DNA from 3 places in the Rhizobium sp. AB2/73 genome. Region 3 is predicted to be linked to each of the others. Evidence: riboswitches for the same ligand, from Rfam matches in the RefSeq annotation. Region 3 holds a riboswitch; each other region holds the start of a gene.
What was found. Region 3 has a riboswitch for cobalamin ahead of I8E17_RS02400 (aromatic ring-hydroxylating dioxygenase subunit alpha). Riboswitches for the same ligand answer to the same signal wherever they lie in the genome.
Positions count from the first base shown of each region.

Region 1: linked by a shared signal. The riboswitch ahead of cobU (bifunctional adenosylcobinamide kinase/adenosylcobinamide-phosphate guanylyltransferase) and the one ahead of I8E17_RS02400 (aromatic ring-hydroxylating dioxygenase subunit alpha) in region 3 are both predicted to bind cobalamin.
Region 2: linked by a shared signal. The riboswitch ahead of I8E17_RS09280 (DUF1636 domain-containing protein) and the one ahead of I8E17_RS02400 (aromatic ring-hydroxylating dioxygenase subunit alpha) in region 3 are both predicted to bind cobalamin.

Region 1 is NZ_CP067071.1:1,819,405-1,829,849, forward strand. It holds gene cobN (cobaltochelatase subunit CobN) at 1-2,459, opposite strand, end outside; gene cobW (cobalamin biosynthesis protein CobW) at 2,696-3,745, opposite strand; gene cobU (bifunctional adenosylcobinamide kinase/adenosylcobinamide-phosphate guanylyltransferase) at 3,751-4,275, opposite strand; cobalamin riboswitch at 4,416-4,815, opposite strand; gene I8E17_RS09110 (chloride channel protein) at 4,995-6,791, shown strand; gene I8E17_RS09115 (cobyric acid synthase) at 6,788-8,242, opposite strand; gene I8E17_RS09120 (hypothetical protein) at 8,478-8,621, shown strand; gene I8E17_RS09125 (ABC transporter substrate-binding protein) at 9,436-10,434, shown strand.
Region 2 is NZ_CP067071.1:1,860,266-1,870,710, forward strand. It holds gene I8E17_RS09265 (iron ABC transporter permease) at 1-543, opposite strand, end outside; gene I8E17_RS09270 (ABC transporter substrate-binding protein) at 606-1,565, opposite strand; gene I8E17_RS09275 (ABC transporter ATP-binding protein) at 1,586-2,365, opposite strand; gene I8E17_RS09280 (DUF1636 domain-containing protein) at 2,376-2,789, opposite strand; cobalamin riboswitch at 2,897-3,114, opposite strand; gene I8E17_RS09285 (FAD/NAD(P)-binding protein) at 3,305-4,720, opposite strand; gene I8E17_RS09290 (hypothetical protein) at 4,741-5,058, shown strand; gene I8E17_RS09295 (SfnB family sulfur acquisition oxidoreductase) at 5,433-6,650, shown strand; gene I8E17_RS09300 (Rrf2 family transcriptional regulator) at 6,674-7,141, opposite strand; gene I8E17_RS09305 (FAD/NAD(P)-binding protein) at 7,317-8,807, opposite strand; gene I8E17_RS09310 (aminoglycoside adenylyltransferase family protein) at 9,340-10,122, opposite strand; gene I8E17_RS09315 (hypothetical protein) at 10,425-10,445, shown strand, end outside.
Region 3 is NZ_CP067071.1:468,539-478,983, reverse strand. It holds gene I8E17_RS02405 (hybrid-cluster NAD(P)-dependent oxidoreductase) at 1-518, opposite strand, end outside; gene I8E17_RS02400 (aromatic ring-hydroxylating dioxygenase subunit alpha) at 521-1,765, opposite strand; cobalamin riboswitch at 1,861-2,065, opposite strand; gene I8E17_RS02395 (DUF6656 family protein) at 2,415-3,032, shown strand; gene I8E17_RS02390 (L-threonylcarbamoyladenylate synthase) at 3,092-4,066, shown strand; gene I8E17_RS02385 (FAD-binding oxidoreductase) at 4,092-5,522, shown strand; gene phnF (phosphonate metabolism transcriptional regulator PhnF) at 5,526-6,260, opposite strand; gene I8E17_RS02375 (MOSC domain-containing protein) at 6,333-6,884, shown strand; gene I8E17_RS02370 (DNA translocase FtsK) at 7,160-10,138, opposite strand; gene I8E17_RS02365 (DUF1217 domain-containing protein) at 10,359-10,445, opposite strand, start outside.

The sequences.
Region 1 (10,445 bases), 1.4 Mb from region 3:
AAAGGATCGAATGGTTTGTTCGGAGAGATACCCCCCTCTGTCAGCTTCGCTGACATCTCCCCCCCAAGGAGGGAGATTGGAGGGAGTATGCCGCTCGTCTTTCCAACCCATTTATCGACAACATCAGCGGATTCGATCTTGGTTTGATCCGAGGAAGCTCCGCGAGCCACCGATCCCCCCCCTTGTGGGGGAGATGTCGCGAAGGCGAGAGAGGGGGGTATCGCACCCTCCACGCCCGCGAACGCATCCCGAGCAATCGCCCGCTGCAAACTCTGATCGCCACTCTCGCCCAGCCCGCGCGGCACCCTTGCCAGCGCCACCGTCAAATCCGTCAGCAGCCGTCCCGACGGCGAAACGCCGAAGATGTGCAACCCGTCGCGAATCTGCATTTCCTTGAGGTCGCAGAGATAGGCATCAAGTTTGCGCAAAGCCTCGTCTTCACCCTCGCCCTTGGCGATGCCGGCATCCTGATCCAGCCCGATATCGGCAACGAGATCGAGAATCTGCTTGCGCAGCAGACGGATGCGGCGTGGGTCGCCGCCGGAAGCCTCGTAATATTCGTCGACCAGCGCCTCCAGATCTTTCAGCGGCCCATAGCTTTCGGCGCGTGTCAGCGGCGGCGTCAGATGATCTATGATGACGGCGCTGGTGCGGCGCTTGGCCTGCGTACCCTCCCCGGGATCGTTGACGATGAAGGGATAAAGGTTCGGCAGCGGCCCGAGGATCGCTTCCGGATAGCAATTTTCCGACAGCGCCAGCGCCTTGCCCGGCAGCCATTCGAGATTGCCGTGCTTACCCATGTGGATGACCGCATGCGCATCGAAGGAGCGGCGCAGGAAGGCATAGAAGGCGAGATAACCGTGCGGCGGCACCAGATCGGGAGAATGGTAGCTCTCCTTCGGATCGATGTTGTAGCCACGCGCCGGCTGGATACCAACGAGCACATCGCCGAAGCGGGCGAACGGCAGAGCAAAGCCGTCACCAATCGCGTAAGGATCCGCCGCCGGCCCGCCCCAGCGCGCCGTAATCTCATCTTGAATCTGTTTGGGAAGCGACGAGAAGAAATCCTTGTAGTCGCTGAAGGAAAGCCTCTCGCGGACCACGCGGCCGTCATGCCCCGAATTTGTCGGCCCTTCCGCCAAGTGCCGCATCAGCGTGTCGCCATCGGCAGGCAGATCGGCAACGCCGTAACCGGCCGCCCGCATCGCCTTCAGCACTTCGATCGTGCCAGCCGGCGTATCGAGCCCGACACCATTGCCGAGACGTCCATCACGATTGGGATAGTTCGCCATAACAAGCGCAACACGGCGATCGCCGGGCGGCGTATTGCGCAGCCGCGCCCAATTGGCCGCAAGCCGCGCCGTATAGCGCATGCGATCCTCAAGCGGCTCGCTGGCAACGATATTGACCTCGACCCTTTCATCATAGCGGGTCGCAGCCTTGAAGGACACGGCGCGGGCAAGAACGCGTCCGTCGACCTCGGGGAGCGCCACGTTCATGCCGAGATCGCGCGCCGAAAGCCCCTGCGAAGATGCCTCCCACGCCTCCTTCGATGAAGCCGAGAAGATGGCCTGCAGAACAATGGCGTCACCAGTCTCCAGCACCGTCGCCTGACGATCCGCACCGGGCGCCGAAACGGCAAAGCCAGTGGCATTGATGACCACGCTTGGCTTCAGCTCGGTAAAGACACTTTCGAGAATACCGACCGACACGGCGTCCTTGAGGCTATAGGCAAAGACCGGCAACGGCCGCATGCCCTCGGCGATAAGCGCCTCTATCATGGCTTCGACGGGCTTGGTTTCACCGCTCTGAACCAGCGCCCGATAGAAGGAAATCGCGATGATTGAGGGTTCGAGTCCCTCCGGGCCCGCCACCCCCAAATTGGAGACTCTCCGCCACTCCTCGACGCCGATCACGCCCCTGCCCGGCCACCAGACCCCGGCCTTCATCAAGGGTACGGCGGGCATCGGCTTCTCGGCACCTGAGAGCATAGCCTCGGCATAGGCGAGAAACGCCCGCGAATTCGCCTCGCCGCCCTCGATCAGATAGGACCAGAGCGCATTGAGATCATCGAGCGCGACGTTGGAAAACGGTGTCAGCCCGGGATCGGGTTTCGAATCTCCCGGCAACACGGCGATCAAGGCACCCTGGCGCGCCGCGCAGGCATGCAGCGCCTCCAGCGCATAATGGAAGTAACTCGCCCCTCCCAACGCCCTCACGATGATGAGCTTCGCATGCCGCGCCGTTCTGTCGATATAGGTATCGACGGACATCGGATGCTTGAGGCTCATCAGGCTTGCAAGCCGAAGGGAACGGCCGCCCTCTCCGTGGGCCGCGGCAATCGCCGCAAGCTCGGTATCGGCGGCCGACAGAAAGAGGATATCGCCGGGCGACTGCCCGAGGTCGATCGCCTCCTCTCCGTCGCTGATGGTTCCCTTTTGAGCCAGGAGGAGATGCATTAGGTTTCAGAGTATGCGGCGGCATACCCCCCTCTGTCCCTTCGGGACATCTCCCCCACAAGGGGGGAGATCATTCGGTTCCATGCTTCGCTGGACTTACCTCCCAAGACCCCGGCAACCTGCAACATCAGTTGTTTTGCGATGGAGCAGCCACGAGCTTCCAATCTCCCCCCTTGTGGGGGAGATGTCACGGTAGTGACAGAGGAGGGTATCGCTCGGCAAAGACTCAACATCGATCAGACCAATGCTTCGATCGCCTTGCGAACGATCGTCTCGTCCATCTCGTGCAGGCCGATCACCACCAACCGGGTCGCACGCGCTTCACCCGGCGTCCAGGCGCGATCGAAATAGGTGTCGATGCGGCTGCCGACGGCCTGAAGCTGCAGGCGCATGGGCTTGCCGGGGACATCGACGAAGCCCTTGAGGCGCAGCACATCATGCGCCGCAATCACGCCCTTCAGCGCATCGACAAAGGCGGCCGGATCGGCAATCGGGCCGAGTTCGACGACGAAGCTGTCGAACTCGTCGTGGTCATGCGGCGTGCCATCCTCGTGCTCCAGCTCGTGATGAGATTTGCGGTTGACGATATCGTCTTCCGTGCCGATCCCGAGGCCGAGCAGGACAGCGGCCGGCACGTCGCCGTTCTTCGCCTCGATGATCGTCGGCTTGCGGGCCGTGCGCGAGGCAACTTCGGCGCGCACGCGGCCGAGACCATCGGTGTCGATCAGATCGGTCTTGTTGAGCACGATCAGGTCGGCGCAGGTCAGCTGATCCTCGAACAGCTCCTCGATCGGGCTTTCGTGATCGAGCGAGTCATCCTCGACGCGAGCAGCCTCCACGGCGTCGTGATCGTCGGCGAAACGGCCGGCGGCAACAGCCGCGCTGTCGACCACCGTGATGACGCCGTCGACGGTGACATGGGTGCGAATGTCAGGCCAGTTGAAGGCGGCGACCAGCGGCTGCGGCAGGGCAAGGCCTGATGTTTCGATGACGATATGATCCGGACGCGCATCGCGCTCCAGAAGCTTCGTCATCGTCGGGATGAAATCGTCGGCGACGGTGCAGCAGATGCAGCCATTGGTCAGCTCGATGATGTCGTCCTCCGTGCAGTTCTCCGCGCCGCAGCCCTTCAGCACGTCGCCATCGACGCCGAGATCGCCGAATTCGTTGATGATCAGCGCGATCTTCTTGCCGCCGGCATTCTGCAGGAGGTTGCGGATCATCGTCGTCTTGCCGGCTCCCAGGAAGCCGGTGATGACGGTGGCGGGAATCTTTTCCTGGTTCATATGGATCAGCCCTTCATTTTCAGCGGCAAGCCCGCTGCGATAAAATAAACTTCGGCACTTGCCGCCGCGACCATCTGGTGCAGGCGGCCGGCATGGTCGCGAAATTCGCGCGCCATGCGATTTTCCGGCACGATTCCCAGGCCCACCTCGTTGGAGACGAGAACGAGCCTTGATCGCGCAGTTGGTAGAAATGCAGTGAGAGCGGCAAATTCTGCCGCCATATCCCGCTCGGCCATCATCAGATTGGTCACCCAGAGCGTCAGGCAGTCGATAAGCATCGCCCGCCCCTCCGCGTCAATGGCGGCAAGCTGCCCGACGAGATCGATCGGCTCCTCATGCGTCTGCCATAGATCGCCGCGATCGGCACGATGCTTGCCGATGCGCTCGCGCATCTCGTCATCCCACGCCTGCCCTGTCGCCACATAGTGACGTTCAAGACCAGTGTCCGAAACCAGAGATTCGGCAAACCTGGATTTGCCAGAACGCGCGCCGCCAAGGACGAAGACCGCTTGGGAAATTGAAGCCGACATGCGTTATGCCCGCTCTCGAGCAAAAGCGAGGGTCGGCAGCACGTCGCTGAAACCGGAAAACGGGCGCCTACACGCCGAAAACTCATCTTGCGCCATGACAACCTCCGTGCTGGCAGCGGAACTCGCGTCCCAAAACAGGCTCTGCGCCCGGCACGCATGGCAGGTCTCCTGGCTCGCGGATGAGGCGCCGCGACGGGGGCGGACCGAAACCGGTCGCCCCCGATCGTGCGCCAGCGGATCTTTCTCACCTTCCCGGCAATGCATCATGAAAAGGCGGACGATTCGTAGAATAAGAGGCGTCCAGCCCCGGTTAATCATAATGCCACGCCAGTGGCTTTTTCGATTTGCGCCTGCCCCGCCCCGTTCGCACCATGCGAAGCATCGACGGAAAAGGCTTCAAACCGAACGAAAGACCCTGACCGCTCTACAGTCGCGGGGTCGGCTGTGATGAGAACGCCCGGATTGGGTCCGCCCCTTCACATTCCCTTTTCATCCCATGCGGCAGATCGCCGCTCAGGAACCATTCGTTATGCCGCAATGATTAGGCTTTCACAGAGTTCAAGTCAATCAAGGGCATGGATGCGACCTGCGCCATCCTGATTGCGAATTCGGTTGAAAATTCCCATGAAACCAGCGGCTTTTTTGCCGTATTTCTTTGATGTTAGGAGTTTATAGAGGGTAAGCCCTCACATTCCAGCAAAAACGTATCGTCCGCTTCCATGCTGCAGAAATTCCAACCGCGACGTCTCGGCGTCTTCTCGGTCCTATTCGATCTCGGTCGCTTCAGGGCATTGCTGCGCCGTGGCGAGCTGGGACTTGTTTTTGCCGGCGCGCTGGTGGGAATAGCGTCCGGCTGTGCCGTCACCGCGATGAGCTATATCTCGCGCAAGCTTCACAGCGTCATCTACGGCATAACAGACTACGAACGCTTGAGTTCGGCGGCGATGGCGATTCCCGACAAATCGGTATTGTTCATCGCGCCGATCGCCGGCGGCATCATTCTCGGCATTCTCCTTTACGTATTGTCGCGCACGCGCAAAAAGCCGATGGTCGACCCGATCGAAGCCAATGCGCTGCATGGCGGCCGCATGTCGCTTACCGACAGCATCATCGTCGCCGTGCAGAACCTGATCTCCAATGGATTCGGCGCGTCCGTCGGGCTTGAAGCAGGTTACACGCAGCTCGCCGCGGGCATTGCCTCCAAATTCGGCTATAAGATGCAGATGCGCCGCGCGGATCTGCGCATGCTCGTCGGCTGCGGCGCGGCCGGCGCCATTGCAGCCGCTTTCAATGCGCCGCTGACCGGTGCCTTCTACGCCTTCGAGCTGATCATCGGCAGTTATTCGATCGTCACCCTGACACCCGTCGTCGTCTCGGCGCTGATATCCACAATGATCGCAAGATTGCTTGCCGGCGATGACTTCGCCATCGATATCGATCATTTCGGGGCGATCGTCCCGGCGGATTATCTCCCTGCTATCCTGCTCGGTGCCTTCTGCGCCGGTATCGGCATCCTGATCATGCAGGGCGTCGCCTGGGTCGAGGAACTGGCACGCAAGAGTTCCATCGCGCCGCCTTTCCGGCCGGCGCTTGGCGGGCTTGTCGTCGGAACACTGGCGCTGATTTCGCCGCAGGTCCTGTCTGCCGGCCATGGCGCGCTGCATCTCAATCTGTCTACGGACGTGACGCTGGGCGCCTTGCTGGGTCTATTTCTGCTGAAATCGCTCGCCTCCGCAATATCGATCGGCTCCGGCTTCAGAGGCGGCCTCTTCTTCGCTTCGCTGTTCATGGGCGCGCTGCTCGGCAAGATCTTCGCCTATTGTGCACCCTATCTCGATCATGCCACGCTGACGCCGGTCGTCTATGCCGTCGTCGGCATGAGCTCGCTGGCCGTTGCCATCATCGGCGGCCCGCTGACCATGACCTTCCTGGCGCTTGAAATCACCGGGGATTTCCCGATCACCGCCCTGGTTCTGGCGGCCGTCATCACCTCGTCCCTCGTGGTGCGCACGACCTTCGGCTACTCCTTCGCCACATGGCGCTTCCATTTGCGTGGCGAGAGCATCCGTAGCGCTCACGATGTCGGCTGGATTCGCAACCTCACTGTCGCCCGCATGATGCGCCCCGACGTGCACACGGGCAGCATCGACATGAGCATCGAGGAATTCCGCAAGAATTTTCCGATCGGCTCGGCGCAGCGTGTCATCCTGATCGACAAGAACGAGAAATATTCCGGAATGGTTCTCGTGCCCGATGTCTATGCGAGCCCGATCGAAAAAGACGACGAGGAGCACGGCCTTTCCGATTTCATCCGGCTGCGCAACGAGTTCCTGCAGCCGCAAATGAACGCCAAGCAGGCAGCCGCGATGTTCGAGCAGACGAAGAGCGAAGCGCTCGTCGTGGTCAACGACCTGATCGAACGCAAGGTCATCGGTCTGCTGACGGAGAGCTATACGCTGCGCCGCTACAGCGAAGAACTCGACCGCCGGCGGCGGGAAGTGTCGGGGGAACTTTAGGCGACCAGACCGTCGAGCCAGGCGGGATCGAGTACACTTTCCAGCTCTGCCGCAACCTCGTCCAGCGCTGCATCGACGCTGGCGCGATAGTTCATGCGCTCGCCGGAAAGACCGAAGCTTGCCAGCAGCTTCGCCCGGTAAGCGTCGCTGCCGAAAAGACCATGCAGGTATGTGCCCATGACGCGGCCATCCGGCGATACGGCTCCATCGGGCCGCCCATCGATCATCGTTGATGGCCGTTCGCAGTCCGGCCCCCGCGTCACGCCAAGATGGATTTCATAGCCCGATAGCGGCACATCATATTCCCTGGAAACGGCAGTGCTATTCCGTACCGTCTTTTCCGGAGCCATTTCCGTCTCGATATCCAAAAGACCCAATCCGGGCGTCTCGGTCATCGATCCCTCGATACCGAGCGGATCGTAAACGGTATGGCCGAGCATCTGATAACCGCCGCAAATACCGATAACACGGCCGCCTCGGCGCACATGCGCGCCTATATCCCGGTCCCATCCCTGCTCGCGCAGATCAAGAAGGTCACCGATCGTGGACTTGGAGCCTGGCAATATCACAAGCCCCGCATCCGCAGGCAAACGCTCCCCAGCGCGAACGAAAACCAGATCGACATCGGGCTCGGCTCGCAGCGGGTCAAGATCGTCGAAATTGGCAATCCGCGACAGCACCGGCACGGCGACCTTGAGCGCGCCGGACGAGCCACGAGCAAGCCGCTCCAGCACAACGGAATCCTCCGCCGGCAGACGCGCCGCCGCTTTCAGCCACGGCACGACGCCATGGCATTGCCAGCCTGTGAAGCCGCCGATGGCCTCTATGCCCTCACCGAACAAGGAGACATCGCCACGGAACTTGTTGATCAGATAGCCGCGGATCATCCGCCGGTCTTCCTCCGGCAATATATGATACGTGCCGACCAGTGAGGCGATTACGCCGCCGCGGTCTATGTCACCGACCAGCACGACGGGGACATTGGCGCGTGTCGCAAAGCCCATATTGGCGATATCGCCGCGCCGAAGATTGATCTCGGCAGGAGAACCCGCTCCCTCGACGACAACGAGATCGGTTCCTGCCCGCATCGTAGCGAAGCTTTCGAGTACGGCTCCAAGCAGCTGCGGCTTCAGCGCCTGATAGTCCCTGCCCTTGGCATGGCCCCAAACCTTGCCCTGCACGATGATCTGGCTGCCGGTTTCCGATTGCGGCTTCAACAGCACCGGATTCATGTGAACCGATGATGGCACCCGCGCCGCCAGCGACTGTAGCCATTGGGCGCGCCCGATCTCGCCGCCATCCTCGGCAACGGCGGCATTGTTCGACATATTCTGCGGCTTGAACGGGCGCACCCTCACGCCTCTGTTTGCGAACAGCCGGCATAGTCCTGCGACCAATACCGTTTTTCCGACATCGGAGCCGGTTCCCTGCAGCATGATCGCTCTTGTCATTCCCCACCACCTCGATGCGCCACAGCCACTGAAAACGCTAGATTCCGCCTTGATTCTGCCGCGATCCCGGGCCTCCGGAAAGAGCGACCACGATACAAAAATGCATCACCCTCAAACATGCTCTGTTTGCGACATTGGATGACGATTTCATCCATTGTGAGTTAGGCAGAAGAGGATTATCTCCATCGCGAAAACACACAACGAAACCGGCCGGTCCGGGTCGGAGGATACCCCAATGCTCTTCATCTTCAACAGACAGAATTCCATTCAGATCGCCTGGAATGGCAAGCTCCCGGTTCGCCGACCGGAGAGCCGCCTGCAGCAGCTCGACACGCGCTTCGGCACGATCGGCTTCATCCGCACCTATAATGTCGGCTGAGAGCGCGTCAATCCGCCGACCCGATACATGAAAGCCGCCATGCGACAGCATCGGCGGCTTTATTTTTGATCGTTATCGACATCGGAACGGGTGCCGCTTCGTGGCAGATCAAACTGTCTCGTAAAGGCACCCTCTAAAGCGCGAAAACCGCGCGATCCGGAGATCGACGCGGTTTGCCAAAAACGCCGGCTTCCCTGCACATACACCGCAAGGTTCGCTTTCCCCGGTACGCAATACCTGATCCAGGGAAGCAGCGGTTTGTCCCCCGCCACGCATCGATTGATAAATGGACATCGTTACTGGAGGGTTATTAAGTGCTTAAATTAGAGTGAATCCGAAAATTTTTTGAAAATTTTCCGCTTTGCGTTGAGAAAGCGTAAACGGCGCAAATAAGATATAAAACGTCTTTCAGGGACGCGATATTTAAGCGCCATTCAAATCCGTCTGAGCAGCAGAGCTTTGAGGAAGCCGTGTAATGGACGTTTTGCAGCCACGAATGGCAGAAAACAGGCTAATTCAGGCGCTTATTTAAGCTTCTCCAAGAGGCACGATAACGTCCATCGCCCGACGGGCTGTTGATTTCTTCATTCAAATCCTTACGCTGCTCAACGTCGATGCACAGAATGCCCGGCCGCGACAGAGTTCCGCGGTCGCAAAAAGACCAAATGCACGACGGCAGCAAAGGGGACCGTACGGGCGTCGTCAGCGGCGTATGAACGGTTGCAATTAGACCGCGCTGACAGGGGATCGACAGAAATCGAACGCGTTTGGAGTCGATTTCCGCAACGTAACGAAAAATTGGGAGACGATATCAATGAAGAAGCTTCTCGCTTCAGCCATTTTTGCATTCGGCGCCTATGCTTTGGCTGGCTCGGCGCAGGCCGCAGACTGCGGCAGCGTATCCATCGCTGAAATGAACTGGGCATCGGCAGGCGTTGCCGCCCAGGTCGACAAGATCATACTGCAAAACGGTTATGGCTGTAACGTCACTCTGGTGACCGGCGACACGCAGCCGACCTTTACCTCCATGAACGAAAAAGGTCAGCCTGACGTTGCGCCCGAGCTTTGGGTCAATGCCGTGCGCACCGCGCTCGACAAGGCCGTATCGGAAGGCCGTCTGATCGTGGCTGCACCGCTTTTGAGCGATGGCGGCGTTGAAGGCTGGTGGATTCCGAAGTTCGTCGCCGACGCGCATCCCGACATCAAGACCGTGCAGGACGCGCTGAAGCATCCTGAACTTTTCCCTGCCCCGGAAGATCCATCCAAGGGCGCCGTCTATGACTGCCCGGCAGGCTGGAACTGCCAGATCTCCACGACCAACCTTTACAAGGCTCTCGGCGCCGACAAGCTTGGCTTTACTCTCGTCGACACCGGCTCGGCGGCAGGTTTGGACGGTTCGATCGCCAACGCCTTCGAAAAGAAGACCGGCTGGCTCGGCTACTACTGGGCGCCGACCGCGATCCTCGGCAAGTACGACATGGTTCGTCTGAGCTTTAACGTGCCGCACGACAAGAAGGAATGGGATGCCTGCACGTCGCAACAGGACTGCGCCAATCCGAAGGTGAACTCCTATCCGGTTTCGGATGTCTACACCGTCGTCACCAAGGACTTTGCGGCCAAGGCCGGCATTGCCATGGACTATATGAAGACCCGCAAATGGGATAATGCCACGGTTGGCAAGGTTCTCGCCTGGATGACCGACAATCAGGGCACGAACGAGGACGGCGCCAAGTACTTCCTCAAGACATACCCCGACATGTGGACCAAGTGGGTTGCTCCGGACGTCGCCACCAAGATCAAGGCTTCGCTCTAATCCATGCTGCG
Region 2 (10,445 bases), 1.4 Mb from region 3:
TCTCGGATCGCCCAGAAAGATCAGGAGGTTGCCAAGCGCCGTGAACACGAAGGCTACCGCCACGCCCGACAGGACGAGCCGATCGGCCGAATGCGAGCGCGTCAGCCGCGTCGTCAGCCCGACGGCCGCGGTTGCGAGCAAGGCGCCGGCAAAGGCGAACAACGGCACCGTCAACAGGCCGAGGATCAGCCCGGTATGCAACAGCGCCAGAACGGCGCCGAATGCCGCCCCGGAGGAGACGCCGAGTAGATGCGGGTCCGCCAATGGATTTCGCGTCAGCGCCTGCAGGACGGCGCCGGTGATGGCAAGCCCGGCCCCAACGAGCGCCGCCAGAACAACGCGCGGGAAACGGACGTCCCAGACGATGCTTTCCTGCCCGCCGGACCAGGTGACCGGAAAGGCACCAACATGCAGTCTGTTGCCGACGATCGACCAGACGGTGGAGAACGGAATGGATGCCGAGCCGAGCGACACACCGGCGGTGATCGACAGAATGAAGCCTATGGCAAGCAAGGGGATGAGAATTGAGAGATTGAGGCGCATGCTTGAAACTTGAGGAAGGGATCCGTCCCATGATCGACTGGACGGATCGGCATTGCAGACGATTACATGGCGCTCGGATGAAAGGCCTTGGCCAGCGTGGCGATGGCCTCGATGTTGCGCGGTCCCGGCGTCGCCTCCACATAGGGCAGGACGACGAAGCGGTCATTCTTCACGGCATCGATATTCCTGAAAGCCGGATTGCCCTTGAGAAAGGCGATCTTCTGGGCGGCGGTGACCTGGCCGTAATCGACGATGACGATCACTTCCGGGTTCTTCTCGATGACCGGCTCCCAGGACACTTCAGTCCAGCTCTTCTCGACGTCATCAATCACATTGACGCCGCCGGCAGCCTCGATCAAGGCGGTCGGAATGCCATAGCGCCCCGATGTGAACGGCTTTTCCTCACCGGAGTCATAGACGAAAACGCTGGTCGGCTTGTCGACATGACCGATCCTCGCCTGGATCTCGCCAAGCTGCTTGCGATAGCCGGCGACGAGCGCTTCCGCCCTGTTCTCGACGCGGAAGATCCTGCCGAGATTGAGGAGATCCACGAACATGTCGTCCATGGCCGGCTTGTTCTTCTGCATGACGAAGATGCAGGATTCGGTCAGCTCATAGACCTTGATGCCGAAGGGGGCGAGCGTTTCCGGAGTTACCTCGCCGCCGACCTTCATGCCGTAGTTCCAGCCGGCAAAGAAGAAATCCGCATTGGCGCCGAGCAGCACCTCCTTGCTCGGATATTTCGGCGACAGCTCCGGCAGTTCCTTCACGCCGTCACGCAGCTTCTCATCCAGCGTCTTCCATCCGGAAATGCCGGTATAGCCGACCATGCGGTCCTGCAGCTTCAGCGCCAACATCATCTCGGTCAGGTTGACGTCGTTGGAAACGGCCCGCTCCGGCGCTTTGTCGAAGGTCACATCGCGATTGCAGCTGCGCACGGTGACAGGCTCGGCGAGTGTCGTGCCCGCGAACAGGCTTCCGATAAGCAAGGCCGCGGCAGACAGAGATATGCGAGAAAACATGAATAACTCCAATGATCGTATTATCGAAGGGAAAAGGAAAAGCGCTGCGGGCCGCCGTCGGTGCGATGCAGCCGTGTACCAACCCTGAAAGCGCTCGAGACATGCTCCACAGTCAGGACTTCGGCAGGTTCGCCATGGCCCATGAGCCGCCCGCAATCCATGACGGCGATCTGCGTCGCAAAATCAGCAGCGAGATTGATATCGTGCAGCGTCGTGATGATCGTCAGGCCGAGTCTCTTGAGTAGCTCAAGAATCTCGAGCTGGTGGCGGATGTCGAGGTGATTGGTCGGCTCGTCGAGAATGATGAGTTCCGGCTCCTGTGCCAAGGCGCGGGCGATCAGCGTCCGTTGCTTCTCGCCACCCGACAGCGACGCGAATTGCCGTGGTGCCAAAGACTCCAGTTCCAGACGGACGAGCGCCTTGGTCGTGACGTCATGGTCGCGATCGCTCCAGCGTGCCATGCCTTTGCGGTGCGGGATGCGGCCCATCAACACCACGTCCCGCACGCTGAAGGGAAAATCACCTGGCGTCTCCTGCGGCACGACGGCGATGCGCTGCGCCGCCTCTCGCGGACCTATGGACCAAAGATCGATGCCGTCGAGACGCACCGAACCTCGCTGCGGCTTGAGGCCGCGATAGAGGCAGCGCAGCAAGGTCGACTTGCCGGCTCCATTCGGACCGATGATCGCAAGCCGGGCGCCGGTCTCGACTGATAGCGTGATGCCACTGATGATCGGCATTCCCTTCTGGGGACCCCAGCTGATGCCGTCTGCTTCCAGTCGTGCGCTTCGTTCGGACATGACCCGGCTCCTATTGCAATACGACCAGCTGGCGTTCGGCTGATACGATGGCGGCGGGAATGCGCGCGAGGGTCTTGCCTGCCAGCGCTTTCGGGCGTTCGCTTTCGCGGGTCAGCCCATCGAGGCGATCCCGATAAAGCTTCGCGAAGGAGACGAGCGCACCGATATCGCTCGCATCCTCGATGTCACCGAAGAGGTACGTCGACTTTGCCGTGGCCTGGAAAGCGACCGTGCACGGCCGTTCGCAGCCCGCCATGCAGACGCTGCCCTCCAGGCTGAAATCATCCGCGAGTGCGGCATCAGCCCGGGAGATCGCCATCTGCAGATGTTTCAGGAGTTCGAGGCCCGGCCGGCACGGTTTGCCGACATGACGGCAGTTGGTGCACACGGTGATCCGGTGCGTCGCCTCTTTTGTATTATCCATGAGATGCCTCCCGGAGATTTCGCCGGAGGCACAGTCAAGATGGGGTCAGCGGACGCAGCGGCGCCCTCGCCCAACCACTGATTTTCCATCGGAACACCCCGTCCGTTGCGGTTGATATCGTCGATGGCAGGTCTCCTGGCTCGCGGGTCACAACTCGTTCGCGCCTTCCCGGCTTGACGCCAGTGGCATATTGCGAACGCGCTCTCCGCTTACAGTTGCGGGGGCAGCCACGGTCTTGGCCCCTGATGGGTAATCCGCACCGTGTTCCCTTTTCAGCCGCCATCCGGATCGATCCGAAAGCAGCACCATCGGCGGTATTCATGTCATAGAAAGCGGATGCGGGCAACGACGATGTCATATGCGCTTTCATTTGTCCTCGAGCTTCGGCCTGAATAGGTAATTGTTACGTTATTACATAACAAATGACAAGCCTATTTCCGCTCGAGGCCGCGACTGCGATATGCATGTGCGGAAGCACTCAATCGCGATCCAGAATGAAAGAGACCGCAGGGTTGTCAGACCGCCTTGCACTGAGGATGAAAACGCTCCGCGACGCTCTCTGCCGCCGCATAGGCCTGCGTCACGATTTCAGGCACCAGATCGATGTCGGGGAGACTTCCAAGTCCCAGGGGACCAATCGCAAAGAGCCCGTCTGTCGTACGCCCGTTGACCTCAAGCAAGCCTGTCGCGTCCACGGCGAGACCGAGACCAAGCTCGTCCGGCACCGCGAGGCCGGCATCGATGAGGCTACGCAGCAAGGGTGCATTCAGATCCGGCGCCTGACACCGACAATCGATTACCTCGTCGGCATAGAGCTGCTCGGTCTCCTGCCGGCCAGCCGGCTTCAAAACCAGCCCGGTCGGCGTGCGGCGGATAAAATGACCGCGCCGCAGCAGCGTATTGCGCTCGGCAAGCTCCTGATTGAGGCGTACATGCAGCGCCTCGGGAAGCCGATTGCGATGGCTGTCATAAAGCGCCCGCAAATGGCGGTTGAACTGCTGCTTCTGCCCTGCCGGCAGAGATCGCCAAAGCGAGCGCGCATGCTTGCGCAAGCCGTTCATGACGGATTGCCAGCTCTGGCCGTTCGCCTCCGCCTCGACGCAAGCCTTGCGGACGAAGCGGACGATCTCGCTGAGCTTGCCGGGCATCTCGTCGGCAGGGAAAACCGGATCGGCATTGTTGCGCGTGTGGCTCTGCGGCAGAAAGCCTCGCCGCGAGACGATGGTGATCTGTCCCGTATAGCCGTTCTCACGCATCTGCAGCAGCCGATCGACGACGCGCAGGCCGCTTCCGAGCAGGACCGTATGCGGTCGCGACACGAGACGGCGCGCCCGCACCGTCGTCGGCACGGTCACGAGATCGCTGGCCTGGAATTCGTGATCGCTGATGCCATAGCCTGTCGCCAGCACCACCATGTCGAAAGGCGCGTTGGCGGCGCCATCGCTTTCCACTGCGAAACGGCCGCCCTGAACACGCCGAAGCCCGAAGACCGTCTCACTGCTGACCTGCACCGCCACATCCCGCCGTGACGAGAAGGCTTCCGAAAAGCGCTGATAGACGTAGTCGCTGAAAATGCTCTTCGGTACGAAGATCTGCAAAAAACCGGGTATGGCGGCGGGGACGGCGCTGCGGAAAGGCGCATTACCGCAAAGCCATTGATTGAAGTCGTCGGGATCTCCCGCGGAAACGGAAAGATCGCGAACACGGCTGTTGAGAATTTCACTGCTATGTCCGGAGGCGAGCGCCTGTCCGCCGCTGACGGTGGAATTAGGATCGAAAAGCTGCAGATGGAAGGGAAAGCGAACCGTCTTCATCAGGGCGATCGCCATCATCATGCCGGAAAAACCGCGCCCGATCACGGCAATGCGAGGCATCGCATAAGGCCGCGCTGTCGCGTTCGTCCTGGCGGAAAAGAATCCCTGAACCGTCATATCAACTCCTGGGGCGAGAGGTGGTCGATCATGCCTTTCTTGGGCTTGCTGACTTCACAGGTCCGGAAACACAGAGCCGATATCCGGGCCTCGGCAACCTTGGGACTGCGGCCGACAGAACGCACAAAAGCCGCTTCCGTTCTCAATACGCGTCGCGCTTCTTCAATCAGGACGCTTCCAAAATGAAAGATGCGACAGGCAGGTCCAACTCTGATCCAACACCAGATGCCTGCAATCAGCCGCCATATGATTACTTCGTCAAAAGCCATCAGGCAGCAGGATTATTGCCATTGTCTACTTATTTAGTCGTATATGAAAGCGCGAAAACGCTCCGCTAGCAAGTGCTTTCTTGTCCGAGCGGAATAGGGTCGACGAAGCTGCGGTACAGAAAACGGCGGGCGACCGGACACCCCCTTCGTATCCGGCACCTGCGTCGATCGGCAAAAAGGGAAAGCAATTCCAAGCCCTAGGATCAGCTTATGAAGCAGCTTTCGCTATTCGTTGGTCCCAGAGAAGAGGATTCGCAACCCGCCATCCTCAACGCATTATACCGGGCCGCTCGCTTACAATTTCGCGGTCGGCGCCTATCGTGCCCGAGGGCGCAACATGAATGCGCCAGGAAAATCCGTTGTACACTCCATCTATCGAAATTAAGATCGCAGGGATTTGCTGCGCCTGAGAAACCGACTTGGCGCTGGCCGAGGAGTGGTGAATGGGGACTGTTTCGCAGTTGCACGAACGTGTCAGGCCGCCCGCCCATCGCGTCCAGAGCGAAGAGGAAGCGCTCGACATCGCACGTTCGCTCGCCGCCGGTTTCGCTCAGCATGCAAGCGATCGCGATATCAATCGCATCCTGCCCTATGACGAGGTCGAAGCCCTGTCGCAGTCAGGCCTGCTGGGGATTTCCGTTCCTTCGGAACATGGCGGTATCGACATTTCGAACTGCGTTCTCGCCGAGGTCGTTGCGACCCTTGCCGAGGCAGATCCTTCCATAGCACAGATATTGCAAACGCATTTTCATGTGCTGGAAGCGGTGAGAATTGGGGGCGGCGAGGACCAACGGGCATCCCTTTTCGACCGCGCCGTTATCGGCGATCGTTTCGGCGGCATCTTTTCCCAATCCGGTGCAAGCGGCACCGACCAGCATCCCTGGCATCTGACAGCGGACGGGCTCGGCTTCCGCCTCAGCGGACGGAGCCAGCCTTCCGCCAGCATTCTTTTTTCGGACTGGATTGCGCTATTCACGACCGACAAACGCAAGGGGCTGATCGCCGCTGTCGTTTCCAAAGACATGGAGGGCATCCAGATCATCGACGACTGGGATGGCTTTGGTCAGCGCACCTCCGGAAACGGCACGATCATATTGCATAATGTCTATCTCAATGCCGACGCCCTTCTTCTGCACCGAGAAAAGCTGGCTGAGCCCACAGTGATCGATAGTGTGAACCAGCTCACCGGCGCCGGCATCAATCTCGGCATTGCCCGCTCCACGCTGGCGGCGACAATGGAATTCGTGCGGACCCGCTCTCACTCAACGGAAGGCAACGGGGATGAGCGAGTCGTCAACGATCCGCTGATCGTGACAAGGATCGGCGAGATTGCCATCCGCATTGAGGCGGCGACGGCGATGCTGGAGCGCGCCGGCGGCAAGATCGATGCCGCACAGATCAATCTGACAGAAGATCATGTTATCGACGCCGCACTCTCCGTTGCGGCGGCCCAGACGATTACTGCCGATATCGCGATGGAAGCAGCCGACGCGCTGTTCGAGCTTGCGGGCACGGAGTCTGCGCGCATCGGACTCAACCTTGACCGCCACTGGCGCAATGCCCGCATTCACACCCTGCATGAACCGGCCCGCCGGAAATACCACATCGTCGGCAATTACCATCTCAACGGCGTAAAGCCATCGAAGACCTCATTGCCTTGATGGGCGCAGGAGAATCGACAACGTCAGCCGATATGGGAGGCCCGGTGGTTTTCCCGTTCCGGGATATCGGCGTCAGCGCCACCGGCAACGAATTCCTCCAGCGACATGTTGTCGAGAATCTCGGCAATCGCGTCACGCACCTCGGTCATCGAACGCCGGACCTGACAGCGTTCCGGATCGGAACAGTCGTCGCAGGCTTCGTAAGCCGTACGGCTGGCGCAACGTATAGGCGCCAACGGACCGTCCAGGGTACGAATGACATGGCCGATGCGGATTTCCGATGCGGGGCGCGACAGCGAATAACCGCCGCCCGGGCCTTTCTTCGAACGTAACACGCCGGCGTTTCGCAATTCGAGGAGGATGGTATCGAGAAACTTCTTCGGAATATTGTTGCGTAACGCGATATCGTTGATGAACGCGGTTTCACCCGGACCAAGGCGTGCGAGATCCACCAGCGCCTTCAGTCCGTATTTTCCTTTTTTCGTAAGCATCGCCGTCCGCTTTACTGCAAAGTCGATTGTTGAAAACCCGGCGTGGCTCAAAAGAGACTCAACGGGCCGGTCCTGTCAGCACAGGTTGCGGAAGTAACCCCGCAGCCCCTTACGAACAAGACAGTAACTCACAAATTGTATAGTTTATATGAGTAAATTTAGGCAATTGTATCGCCTAAGCAACGAATTTGCGGCTTTTCTTGGATTTAGCGGCACTACTGTCCAAATATGCCTTCTCTTGCCCACGCCTGAAGTCGGCAACCGCGCCCGCGACCTGGTCGGCCACCAGAACGGCATGCTCGACCACCTCGGGCAATCCCATCAATTCGCCGAAGGTTCCGCGCGCAAGCGGTCCGGAGATAAACAAGGATGGAACCACCGTTCCATCGCCGGCAAGCGCCCGTGATCGCATATCGCAGGAAAACCCCAGCCGTGCGGGATCCATTGTGAGATATCCGGCCTTCGATAGCTCGTCGATCCAGCCCTGCGATTGCAGTATCCCGCGGTGCCCTGGTCCGGTGGTGACCACGACTGCATCGAATTGCCTTTCAACGGATCGCTCCGAACGGCTGAGTCGTAGGGTGCAGTCGACCACGCCGTCTGCAACGCCGACCGTCGCGATCGAAGCCGCCAGTATTTCCAGCCGGCCGCTTGCAAGCGCCCCTTCGCTGACAGCCTCCACCTGCGGCGCGACGCGAAACCGATGCACATCCCAGAATGGCCTCAAATGCCGGACGAGACGTCGCCGTTCCGCGACCGGCAGGGCGTGCCAGACATGCCGGCCTTGCGCCCTCACCTGATCGATGACAGCATGCCAGCTGCGGCCTTCGCCCTGCGCCTTGCGGATGGCGGCACGTACGCTGCGCAGCAGCTCGACTGCCGTCTTCGACGGCCGAGTGGCGAAATCGCCGAATGGCTCCTGCCTGACTGCCGCATGGCCGCGCGAGCGCAGGCCGCGTCGGGATATGGCAGTAATCGGCCCCTTATGGCCTCTGAGCCCGAGCGAGGCAATGACGTCGGCCGAGGTCAAACCATTACCGACGATCAGAACGCGATCCTCGGCGCGAATGGCCGCAAGCGCATCCGGTCGTGTCGGATCGGGAATGAAGCGCGGGTGATCGGCAAGCGCATCCTGCAGCACTTGCGGCGGCAAGGGCGACGGATGACTGGTGGCGATGACGAGAATGTCAGCATCCACGCGCCGTCCATCAGTACCGGTGACCGTCCAGCGGTTGCCCGTCCTGTGAATACGCTCGACACTTTGCCTGACATGGAGGATCCGCCCATTCTCGACGAAAGGACGGATCATGCTATTGATATAGTTTCCAAAAACGGAGCGTCGCGGAAAAAAAGCGCCATTCACGGCGGCCGCCGCATCATCATTGGCAAGCGCGTCATTCTCCAGCAGCCAGCGCTGAAAATGCTCGATGTCGTCGGGCAGCAGGCTCATTTTCGCTGCCGGCACATTGATGCGGTGGGCAGGATCTTGCGTGTCGTAGGCAAGCCCTGCCCCCAAACGCTCCCTTGGCTCGAATATAAAAAGCCGACAGCCCCGACCCGACTGATTCTGTAGCAAATGGAAGGCAACCGCCGTCCCGGAGACGCCGCCGCCAACTATGACGATAACAGGCAGTTCAGACGCCTGGTGGTCCGAGCCGATGGTCAATAGCCAACTTCCTCCAGATCGATCGCCACGCGAATTCTACATCCGCCGCCAACGGCAATTATCAGTGAGGTAGTGATATACTCTATAAAATTTGTTGACAATACGATTCAAGCTCGCGCCTGCCCTCTTTGCAACCAACGGCAGTCAATACAGTGCTGATATGCCTTTGCAAACAAACGGTTATTTGTGCCACGCACAACATTGTTTTTGCATCGCAAGATGTAAAGAACTTGGCATACACGCGTTCGAGGAACATACTAGCGGTTGTTCTGGTTCGTGTTCTCTGTGGGAGGAGAAACATCATGGAACTACTGCGTCTGCTCACCGCATTCGACTATACGTTGATGCTCATTCTGGCTGCGATCTTTGTGTTCAGCGTTATGGAAGGCGTGCATAAGAAGCACTGACCGCATACGGTCGAAAGCGATGGCCGTTGCCGTCAGGCGGACATGTCTGACGTGGCTTGAAGCACGCAGCTGAACCAGCTGGCAAAGCCATCAGACCGACGTGGACGGCTCATGTGGGCCGCCGCCTATAGCAACGACAGGATCTGCCGATGCAGACAGGTCGCCGCGTGGCGAGCCTCTCCCCGTCGAAACTTCCAATCATCCTGTATTTCCCCCAAATAGGCACTGCGAGCGAGCTGCATGGTCGTTCGGGCTACGTGTTCGGACAAGCGCGGCATGACCCATTCGGCGGCGATGTCCTTGCTGACGAATTCCCCAGTCGCCGCCGTTCTCCACATACGGGCCAGCGTCAGCAGAACATTCCGCTCGTCTCCATATAGATTGGCAAGCAAGGCCGGCAGCGCCTCCCGTATAGCGCGCCCTATATCTCCCGGCGGAATTTCAACAAGAACATCATCAAGGGCCGGGCCAAATAGCGTTAGGGTCTGCTGCCGCGCCTGAGCCAGGACGAGCGTGATGTCCGGATCACAAAGAGGTTCAGGGATTCCGCCGGCCTCGAAGTCGTCACGCAACCATTCACCATAGACAAACTCACTACATGCAGGAAAACGTGGTGCAGAAAGATGACCCTTCAGAAACACCATGAGCTCGATGCAGCGTGAAGCACCGGGCCGGACTGGTTGACGACCCGAAGCCGTCAGCAGACGAGCAAGCAGGCGTTTGCGCATGAAATCGGTCATCGGGAAATCGATGACTGCCAAAACGTCCACATCGCTTTGCGGACGCAGTCCGCCCGCGACCGCCGATCCGTGCAGATAGACGGCTTGAAGGTGATCGCCGAAAACTTCCTTGGCAATTGCCAAAGCCGCTCGGGCTTCTGCCGGAATTTCCGATGTTGCAGTCAGCATGCAATCTCCGATCGCGATCATCCGGATATAGCGATCGAGGAGCCGCTTTTGCAGCCCCAACTCAAGCTCTTCATCTTCGTAATCGTCAAACCAAAGTGCATGGATCTAACAAGACATCCCAAAAGAGCCGGATCAAAGCCCGTTTGCTTTGAGAATGAAATTTCTTGATTATACTTGCAAAAATCAAGGTAAATATGCAGCGTTGGATTGTATAATCCGACACGTCTATTCATCGATCTAAGAAAAATATTCCGCAAGCTTCGCGCAAACAATTCCTGGGATATTTCTCGGGTCGATAAGACATGAAGCAAAGAGGATATACT
Region 3 (10,445 bases):
CGAAAGATGATGTCCGTCGGGCTGCGCGAGCAGTTGACGAAGGTGATATCAGACAGCGGTGCAATGTCGGACATGTAGCGCGTCATCGACATCATCGGCGTGATCCCGGAGCCGGCCGAGACGAAGAGATATTTCTCGCCGGGATGACGGACATGACTGAAATCGCCGAGCGGGCCGAAAGCCTTGATGCGCATGCCCGGTTTCAGGTTCTCGAACATCCAGCGCGTGCCGATGCTGTCCTTCTGCGCCTTTACCGTCACGGCGACGGAGAAGGGCCGCGACGGCGTCGACGACAGCGTATAGGTGCGCATGACCGGCTCCGGAGCCGTCGGCAGCTCCAGCGTCACGAACTGTCCCGGCAGATAGCGGAACCAGTTGTCCTTGTCGGAGCGGAACGTGAAGGTCATCACGTCGGGCGCTTCGGGCGTGACCGAGAGGCATTCGAGCACATGCTGCTTGTCATTCCAGGGCTGCATCTGATCGAGGTGGCGATGCGGAAGGGAGACGGTCATGTTCATGCTCAGGCAACCGCCGACAGCTTGGCCTGGTCGCCCTGTAGCCGGTTGATCATGAACGTCGTGTACCATTCAACGAACTGCATGACTCCCCCTTCATGGACCTCCGAATAGGGACCGGGCTCATAGGCCGGCGAGCGGATGCCGAAGGCATTTTCCTCGACGATGCGGCGGTCCTGATCGTTGGTTTCGGTCCAGACGTGGGTCAGCTCTTCCAGATTGTAGTCGACACCTTCGACGGCATCCTTATGGACGAGCCACTTCGTGGTGACGGCCGTTTCCTCGGCGCTGATCGGCAGGACACGGAAGGAAATCGCGTGGTCGCCGAGCATGTGGTTCCATGTCGTCGGGTAGTGGAACAGCAACATGGTGCCGATGCCGTTGATCGTCACGTCGGATGAGAGCGGCCGCCTGACGGCATTCTGACCGGACATGGTGTAGCTCTCGGCACCTTCGATCAGCGGCATGCGGGCCGTGCGGAACTGTCCATCCGGCGAGATCTTGAACTCGCTCGGCAGGCCGGCAGCTTCGCAGCGCTGCCAGTGTTCAGCGATAACGGGGTCGTTCATCGCGCCCTGCACGCCGGTGACGGTCGGAGCTTCCGGGAAGGTGCGGCAAAGTTCGGGATGATTGGCCGCGCAATGGTAGCATTCGCGGTTGTTTTCCCAGACGAGCTTCCAGTTGCCCTTTTCGATAATGGTGCTCTGAAAGGCGACCTTGGCTTCGCTGATGCGATGCGGCGCCATATAGGGCTCGATCGTGGCGCGAACCGGCGCGAAATCGGGAGCGTTCTGCGCGAGGCAGATGAAGATGTAGCCGCCGACGCTTTCGCAGTGAACCGGCTTCAGCGAATACTGGCTCTTGTCGAAATCCTCCGCCATCTGGCGGGCAAAGAGCAGCGAACCGTCAAGTTCGTAGGTCCACTGGTGATAGGGGCAGACGAGCTTTGCCGAGGAGCCGCGCTCCGTCGTGCAGACGCGTGAGCCGCGATGGCGACAGCTATTGTGGAAGGCGCGGATGACCTGATCGCGGCCGCGGACGATGACGACGGGATAATCGCCGATCTGGACGGTGAAATAATTGCCCGCGCGCGGCACTTCGCAATCATGGCCGATGAACAGCCAGTCGCGATAGTAAATCGTCTCCATATCGAGCTTGAAGTAATCCGGATCGGTGTAGAACGGTTGCTCAAGGCTAAAACCCGTCCGGTGGTTCTTCAGTTGCCGCAGAACTTTGCTGCCGATGTCCATTTGCCTATCCTTAGCAGTACCAGGAGGCGGGCAAAGGACATGCGTGGCCGATTGGGAGCGGCCAAAAGCAATGTCCCGACCACCCGCCGCGGTCAGTAAACCTATGTGCCCAAGGCTGGTTTCCGGGCTCTGGAGCGGCCCTGTTTCCAGAGCCCCATGGCACCTTCCCAGGTCGATCGACCCAGTGGCTTTATCCGCCATGCCTCACTCCACCACCGTTGCGGGGGCAGCGCCGGATTTTGACCGGCTTCCCAATTCTCCGTCTCCCTAGCGGACGGCACCTTGAGATTAAGGGCATCATAGCTCCCGGCTCCGCCAGCCGCTGCGCTGCAATGCGACATCGGCTCCGAAATTGACGACAGGCGAAACGGGACGCCGGGACGGCTGCATGTCGTGAGAATATTGGAAGGTGATTCAATTATTTAGTCACCCGCGCGAGAAGTGGCCCGAGCATCGCATTTGCATTCTGCCAATGACGCTTTATTCTGATTGCGACAAGCCCGCGAACAGCTGCTAATCAGGAGAACAAGTGGGCGGCGGAGAGCGCCTGCAGAGTCGGTAGCCGTAGTCTTGGCTCAGGCGCGATCAAGCTCGGCTCAAGCTCCGTAATCCATCATGTCCTCCAAAGAGTTTTATAGCGAGATCCGGCATGGCCAAACTCAGATATTTCGACGCTGGGAAGCCCGCCGAGCCCGAACCGGCGCCACCGGTATCGACGACGGGCTACAGCGAATTCCTGCGCACCGGCCGCATCAACCGCAACAGACCACATTGGCTGGCGGAAGAGCGGGAATATCTTACCCATGAGCAGGTAGCTGTGCGCACGGCACAGAAGCTCAGGGATGCCGGCGAAAAGACCCATGACCGGCTCAACAGCTTCCACAAGTCCATCCGCTTTCCGAAGCTCATCTTTCATCACACGCTAAAGGACACGCCGCATCTCGGCTATTGTCACGTTACCGCGGCGCGGACGCAATTCGCGCATTACGAAGACGTGAACTGGGCCTTCTATATCGCCAATTTCTTCGCCCGCATCGGACAGGAAGAGAACTTCTTCGAAGACATCAGCCTCAAATATTCGCGGATGTATTTCGCCGTCGCCATCCACCCGGACAAGGACACGGAAGACAAGAAGCTGACGATCAATCGCGACGTCAGAGGCAATGGCGTCCTGTTCCATACCCACGATCCGCAGATCGCCATCCGCAATGTTCTGTTGCTCGGCGCCCGCAACGAGCAGCTTCGCGACATCATTCGCCAGCTTTGACGATTGATCCGAAAACTCGAAGAGCATAAGAAACGGCCTGAACTGCAAGCAGGCAGGCCATGGCACGACACATAGACATTCTCGAACATCCGCAAACGGCAATAGAAGTGGCGACGGCGACTCTCGCAGAGGGTCTACCGATCGGGCTGCCGACGGAGACGGTCTATGGTCTTGCCGCCGATGCTACCAATCCAGCCGCCATTACCCGGATCTATGAGACGAAGGGCCGTCCGCGCTTCAATCCACTGATCTGCCATATGAGCGATCTCGCCATGGCCGAGCGCTATGCGATCTTCGATCCTATCTCCCGTAAATTGGCGGAAGCTTTCTGGCCCGGCCCGCTGACGCTGGTGCTACCGCTGAGACCCGACAGCGGCATCCATCCGCTGGCAACCGCCGGGCTGGATACGGTGGGCATCCGCGTGCCTCAGGGCTTTGCCGGCGATCTGATCCGCGCCTTCGACAGACCGCTTGCGGCGCCGAGCGCCAATACTTCAGGCAAGATAAGCGCCACAAGCGCCGATCATGTGAGTGACGACCTTGGGGAGCGGATCACGCTCATCCTCGATGCCGGGGCCTCGGTCGTCGGCGTGGAATCGACCATCGTCAAGGTCGAGGATGGCGAGATGCGTCTCCTGCGGCCCGGCGGGCTGGCGGCAAGCGAGATCGAACGAGTGGCCGGCAAGACGTTGAAGCGCAAGAAGAAGGCTTCGGCTGCCATCGAGGCACCGGGTATGATGGCTTCGCATTATGCGCCGGGCGCTGCCGTGCGGCTCGAGGCGACGGAAGTATCCGCGAACGAAGCGCTTATCCGCTTCGGGACGCCTGATATTCCCGGCAGCGAAAAGGCCATTGCCGTGCTGGATCTGAGCGCCAGCGGCGATCTTTCGGAAGCTGCCGCAAACCTTTTCGATTTCATGAAGCGCGCCGATGCTACGGGTGCTGCGACCATTGCCTTTTCGCATATTCCCGACGAGGGCCTCGGCGAGGCCATCAACGACCGGCTGCGCCGCGCCGCCGCACCCAGAGAATAAATCAGCCATCGGCAAAGGACACGCCATGAGCAGCTCCGTCCCCTCTTCCGACCTTCTCGATCGCTTCGCCGCCATCGTCGGCGAGAAACACGCCGTACGGGACCCGGCGGAAATTGCGCCGCATCTGGTGGAGAACCGCGGGCTCTATCACGGAGCCTCGCCCATGCTGCTGAAGCCCGGCTCGGTAGAAGAGGTTTCGGCCATCCTCAAGCTTGCCAACGAGACCGGGACGGCGATCGTTCCGCAGACCGGCAATACCGGCCTTGTCGGCGGGCAGACGCCGCGCGAGGGCGGCTCCGACATCATCCTCTCGCTGGAGCGCATGAACCGCGTCCGCGATATCGATCCGGTCGGCAACACCATGATCGTCGACGGTGGCTGCATTCTCGCCGATGTTCACAAGGCTGCGGCCGAGCATGGCCGCATGTTTCCGCTTTCGCTTGGCTCCGAAGGCTCCTGCCGCATTGCCGGTAATCTTTCCACCAATGCCGGGGGTACGGCCGTTCTTGCCTATGGCAACATGCGCCAGCTCTGCCTCGGCCTCGAAGTCGTGCTGCCCACGGGCGAGATCTGGAACGGATTGCGCCGTCTGAAGAAGGACAATACCGGCTACGACCTGCGCGATCTTTTTATCGGCGCGGAAGGCACGCTCGGCGTCATCACCGGCGCGGTGCTAAAACTCTTTCCCCAGCCGCTCGGCCATCAGGTCGCCTTTGCCGGCCTGGAATCGGTCGATGACGCGCTGACTTTATTCAAGAATGCCTCCAGCCTCTGCGGCACGGCGCTGACTGGCTTCGAGCTGATGCCGCGCATCGGCGTCGAGTTTACCACGCGGCACATTCCGGGTGTGCGCGATCCGTTGGAAGCGGCGCATCCCTGGTATGTGCTGATCGACATCTCCACTTCGGATTCGGCGGAGACCGCCGAGCGGATGATGACGGCTCTGCTCGAGCAAGGCTATGAAGCTGGCCTGATCCAGGATGCGACTATTGCCAGCTCGGAAGCCCAGCAGAAGGCCATCTGGCATATGCGCGAGAGCATGTCGGACGCACAAAAGCCGGAAGGCGGCTCGATCAAGCACGATGTTTCCGTGCCGGTGGCGCAGATCCCGCAATTGATGGCGGAGGCCGAAAAGGCTGTTGTCGCCGCCATGCCGGGCGCGCGCGTCTGCGCCTTCGGCCATATGGGCGACGGCAATATTCACTACAACATCTCGCAGCCCGTCGGCGCCGACAAGGAAGAGTTCATCGGCCGCTGGCGCGAGATGAACAAGATCGTGCATGGGCTGGTGCTGCAGTATGGCGGCTCGATCTCCGCCGAGCATGGCATCGGCCAGCTGAAGCGCGACGAACTGGCTTCGATCCGCTCCGATATCGAGATCGACCTGATGCGCCGGATCAAGACAGCCTTCGATCCGGCAGGCATCATGAATCCGGGCAAGGTCCTCAAGGTCTGAGGCTCAAACCGTCACGACGACCCGCTCCGAAGCGAAGCAGCCGATCTGACAGGAAATGACAGTGCCATCGGCATCAATGTCTTCGCCGGCATAGGCAAGCACAGGCACGAGGCGCGATTGCTGCAGCAGACGGGCTTCGGCTTCTGTCGGCATGCGCGCGGTGATGTCGGTGGAGCGTCGCCAATAGTCAGCCACGTCATAATCCTTCAGCGCCGCCGTGAATGAGCCCGTTGCAGCGAACGTTTCCGCCAGGCCGGGGAAGCGCTTTGCCGAGCAGCTGCGCATGACCACAGAGACGGGAAGCGCATCGGCATAGGCGATCAGGCACATTTCCAGCACCGCCTCGCCCGGCTGAAGATTGAGCCGCATGGCGACATCGGCAATTGCCGGAACTTCCCTGGCCGAGACAACCTTGCGCGTGAGGTTCGCATCCGTCGCGGTCAGGTCCTTGCTGAACCGTACCTTGTCGCCCAATTGGAAACGAACGGGCATATCGGCGCGGACATAGGCGCCGCTGCCGCGTGCCACGCGCAGCAGGCCCTCCCCTTCCAGCTCTGTGATCGCGCGCCGCATCGTTACCCTGGAGACACCGAATTGTTCGGACAAAGCGCGCTCGCTGGGCAGGCGGCTACCCGGGGCGTGGCTGCCCTTTTCGATGGCGTTTCTAAGTTCCGCAGCTACGGCCGCCCAGCCTCCCGTTGCCCTTACGCCTTGGCTCTGTCGATTTTTCTCAACCATCACAATAGTGTCGCCTTGAAATTGGTATATACCAATCTATAAAGATCCAGATTGTTTATGGAAGGGTTCGGCATGGGCGACAAGCGCATATATGTGACGTCAGTCAGCAGCAGTGGCGTTCACGAGTTCAGCAAGCAGACCAAGGATTATATTCAGCTGCAAACGGGGCTCGGCGTCGAAGGCGATGCGCACATGGGAGTGACGGTGCAACACCGTTCCCGTGTCGCGGTCGATCCGACCCAGCCGAATCTGCGCCAGGTACACCTCATCCAGGAAGAGCTGTTCGACGAGCTTACTGGAAAAGGTTTCTCCGTTTCGCCAGGCGACATGGGCGAGAATATTGCCACCCGAGGGATCGATCTGCTTTCCCTGCCGCAAGGCACGCGCCTGCATATCGGCGCGAAAGCGATCGTCGAAGTGACGGGTTTGCGCAATCCCTGCAAGCAGATCGAAAATTTTCAGAAAGGCCTGCTGCATGCAGTGCTCGACAAGGATGCCGATGGCGGGCTGATCCGCAAGGCGGGCATCATGGGCATCGTCTCGAGGGGCGGCCGTGTGCAGCCCGATGACGAAATCCGCGTCGAGTTGCCGCCGCTGCCGCATGCGAAGCTTGAGCGGGTTTGATGCGCTCCGTATGAAAAGAAGTTAGCCTTGAATATGTTGTGCCTCTGATACCCCCTCTGTCACTTACGTGACATCTCCCCCACAAGGAGGGAGATTGTTGGGAGTATGTCGCACCGCTTTGCCAGATCATCGTGCTCTGGTTTCTGCAGGCGGGAGGTTCGTTTGCGGCGACAAAGTGCTGCGGGTTACCAATCTCCCCCTTGTGGGGGAGATGTCACGACAGTGACAGAGGGGGGTGGCGCACTCTCCGCGGCAAGCGTCATCCCCCAACTATATCAATCGAAATCCTCATTGCCCGAATTGCCGCCGCCATTGCGGTTGCCCGAGATGATCTCGCGCTTACCGACGTGGTTGGCGGGACCGACGAGACCGTCCTTTTCCATGCGCTCGACCAGCGAGGCGGCGCGATTGTATCCAATGCCGAGGCGGCGCTGGATGTAGGAGGTCGAGCACTTCTTGTCGCGCATGACCACCTTGATCGCCTGTTCGTAGAGATCGTCGCCGTCTTCCGAGGCAATCGCGCCCTTGTCGAAGACGGCTGTGTCTTCTTCCTCGTCTTCCTCATCCTCGTCGGCGGTGACCGTGTCGAGATATTCCGGACGGCCCTGTAGTTTTAGGTGCGCCACGACCTTCTCGACTTCCTCATCCGAAACGAAGGGGCCGTGCACGCGGGAGATGCGGCCGCCGCCGGCCATATGCAGCATGTCGCCCTGGCCGAGGAGCTGTTCGGCCCCCTGCTCGCCGAGAATGGTGCGGCTGTCGATCTTCGACGTCACCTGGAAGGAGATGCGGGTCGGGAAGTTTGCCTTGATCGTGCCGGTGATGACGTCGACCGAGGGACGCTGCGTCGCCATGATCAGGTGGATGCCGGCGGCGCGCGCCATCTGCGCCAGGCGCTGGATCGCACCTTCGATCTCCTTGCCGGCGACCATCATGAGGTCGGCCATTTCGTCGACGATGACGACGATATAGGGCATCGGCGTCAGGTCCATTTCCTGTTGCTCCTCGATCGGGGCACCCGTGCCCTTGTCGAAGCCAGTCTGGACCATGACGTGGATCGTCTCACCCTTTTCCTTGGCGGAGGCAACGCGGCTGTTGTAGCCGTCGATATTGCGCACGCCGAGGCGCGACATCTTCTTATAGCGATCCTCCATTTCGCGCACTGCCCATTTCAGCGCCATGACGGCCTTCTTGGGATCGGTGACGACGGGGGTCAGCAGGTGCGGAATGCCGTCATAGACGGAGAGTTCCAGCATCTTCGGATCGACCATGATCAGACGGCACTGTTCCGGCGTCATGCGATAGAGCAGCGACAGGATCATCGTGTTGATGGCGACGGACTTGCCCGAACCGGTGGTGCCGGCGACGAGCAGATGCGGCATCTTGGCGAGTTCGGCAATCACGGGCTCGCCGCCGATCGTCTTGCCGAGGCCAAGCGCCAGCTTGTAGCCGCTCTTCTCGAAATCGGGCGAATCGATCATCTCGCGGAAATAGACCGTCTCGCGGTTGACGTTCGGCAGTTCGATGCCAATGACGTTGCGGCCCGGGACGACGGCGACGCGTGCCGAGAGCGCCGACATCGAACGGGCGATATCGTCCGCAAGGTTGATGACGCGCGAGGATTTGACGCCTGGCGCCGGCTCGAATTCATAAAGGGTGACGACAGGGCCTGGACGGACATGAATGATCTCGCCCTTGACGCCAAAGTCCTCGAGCACGCTTTCCAAGAGGCCGGCATTCTGCTCCAGCGTTTCCTGCGTCATGATCACGCCGGAACGGGCGACGGGCTCCTGCAGCAGCTCGCGCGGCGGCAGCTCGTATTCTCCATCGGCGGTGCGGGCGATCGGGCGCCATTCGGGCGGCGTCAGGGAGACGGGACGGCGCGGCGAGATCGGCGAAGGCGGCGCGTCGATCAAACGCTGAGCAGCGGCCTCAACGGCGGGAATGGTGGATATAGCCTTGGCAACTGGTCCAACGGCTGCCGGAGCGGCGACCTTTGCCGGCATCGGCGCCACGACCATGACCGGAGCGGGGCGAGTTTCGACAGCCGGAGCGGTTTCAGCGCCATAAACAGCGGTGACAAAGGCAGGCGGTACGAATGTCTCGGCGGAGGCCTCAAGGACAGGCTCCGGCTGGGGCGCTTCCTCAGCGACCGCCACACCTTCGATGGTCGGAGCCAGAACGGCCGCCTCCAGCGCTGCGAGCTCGTCCAGGGCGGGGTTGCTCAGATCTGCCGCCGGTTGGCTGGAAATGGTTTCGACTGGTACTGCGACCTCTACTGCCGAAGGCTGCACGGCAACGGGCTGCGGCTCGATGGCCGCTGCCGGGCGGCGGCACTCGACGACGCGGAACTTCGCGATGATCGATTCGGCATCGACTTCCGGCTTGGATGCCGCCGGCTGCTTCGGCTCACCCTTAAGGGCAGAGACAAATTCGCCATCGAATGGCATCGCATCCCAGAAGGCAAAATCGGAAAGATGGGCAAGACGCGACTCGACCACAGGCGCGGCTAAGGACTCAGGAACACTTGACTGTACAGGGGAAGCATCCAGCGCGATCGCGGGAGCTTTCGAGAATGCGGTAGCGATAACGGTCATCTCCAATGCGTCCGGCTCGGTTGCCGGGGAATTCTGAATTACTGTCGGAATATAGCCTTCCACCACCAGCGGCATGTCTTCGAGCGGTGGCAGATGGAACTCGTCCTGCCGCACGGGCGGGACGACAATGGCTGCAGCAGGTGCCGCGGGTGCTTCGGCCACAACAGGCGGCTCCATCACCCGCATCGCGGCATGCGCGGAAGCCTGCGGCCGGATCTCGGGCTTCGGCTCGGCAGGCGGACGGCGGCTGATGATTTCGTTTTCGCGCGTGCGGGTAAAGCGCACGTTCGGCCCCATCAGGAAGGCATTCTGCCAACCGGGTGACGCGAGATCTTCCGCAGAGATCCCCTGCGGCAGAACCGGCATTTCCTGTTCGCTCGTAACCGCAGCGGCCTGCAACGCCTCTACAACGGGCGGTGGCGCAGCGGCGGTGCGCTTCCTCACCTCGTCGGCAAGGCGCTTTTCCTCGGCCTGGCGCTGCTCTTCCGCCTTGCGCTTGGCTTCGCGGGCATTGCGAATCTTCTCTTCCAGAAACGCGCGGCGAGCAGCGATCTGCTCGGCCCGGCGGGTCTCTTCGGCCGCCTGCTCCGGGTCGAGATCCCCCTCCGGCTGGACGCCTTGCGAGGCATTGGAAAGTGTCGTTCGGGAAAGACGCATGAGACCTGCAACCCAGTCATTGATATTGCCGTTGGCTTCTCAAATCGAATAGGGCAAGGATGGTTAATAAGTTCCTTCCTGCCGTTGTGGAAAGCTGCCATTCCACACCTGAAAAACACGTCCGAATATGCTCGGAAACCCTGCGAAAACAAGGGCATGGCAAGCCCATGCCGCGCGGAAGCGCAACAGGGAGACAGGTTAGATTTTTTGTGGGGACCTGCTACCGCGACGAGGACAGCTGCGCGATGGAAAGCAGCGTATCGGCGCTGATGCCGGAGCTCGACGACGAGCCCGTGAGAATCGATAG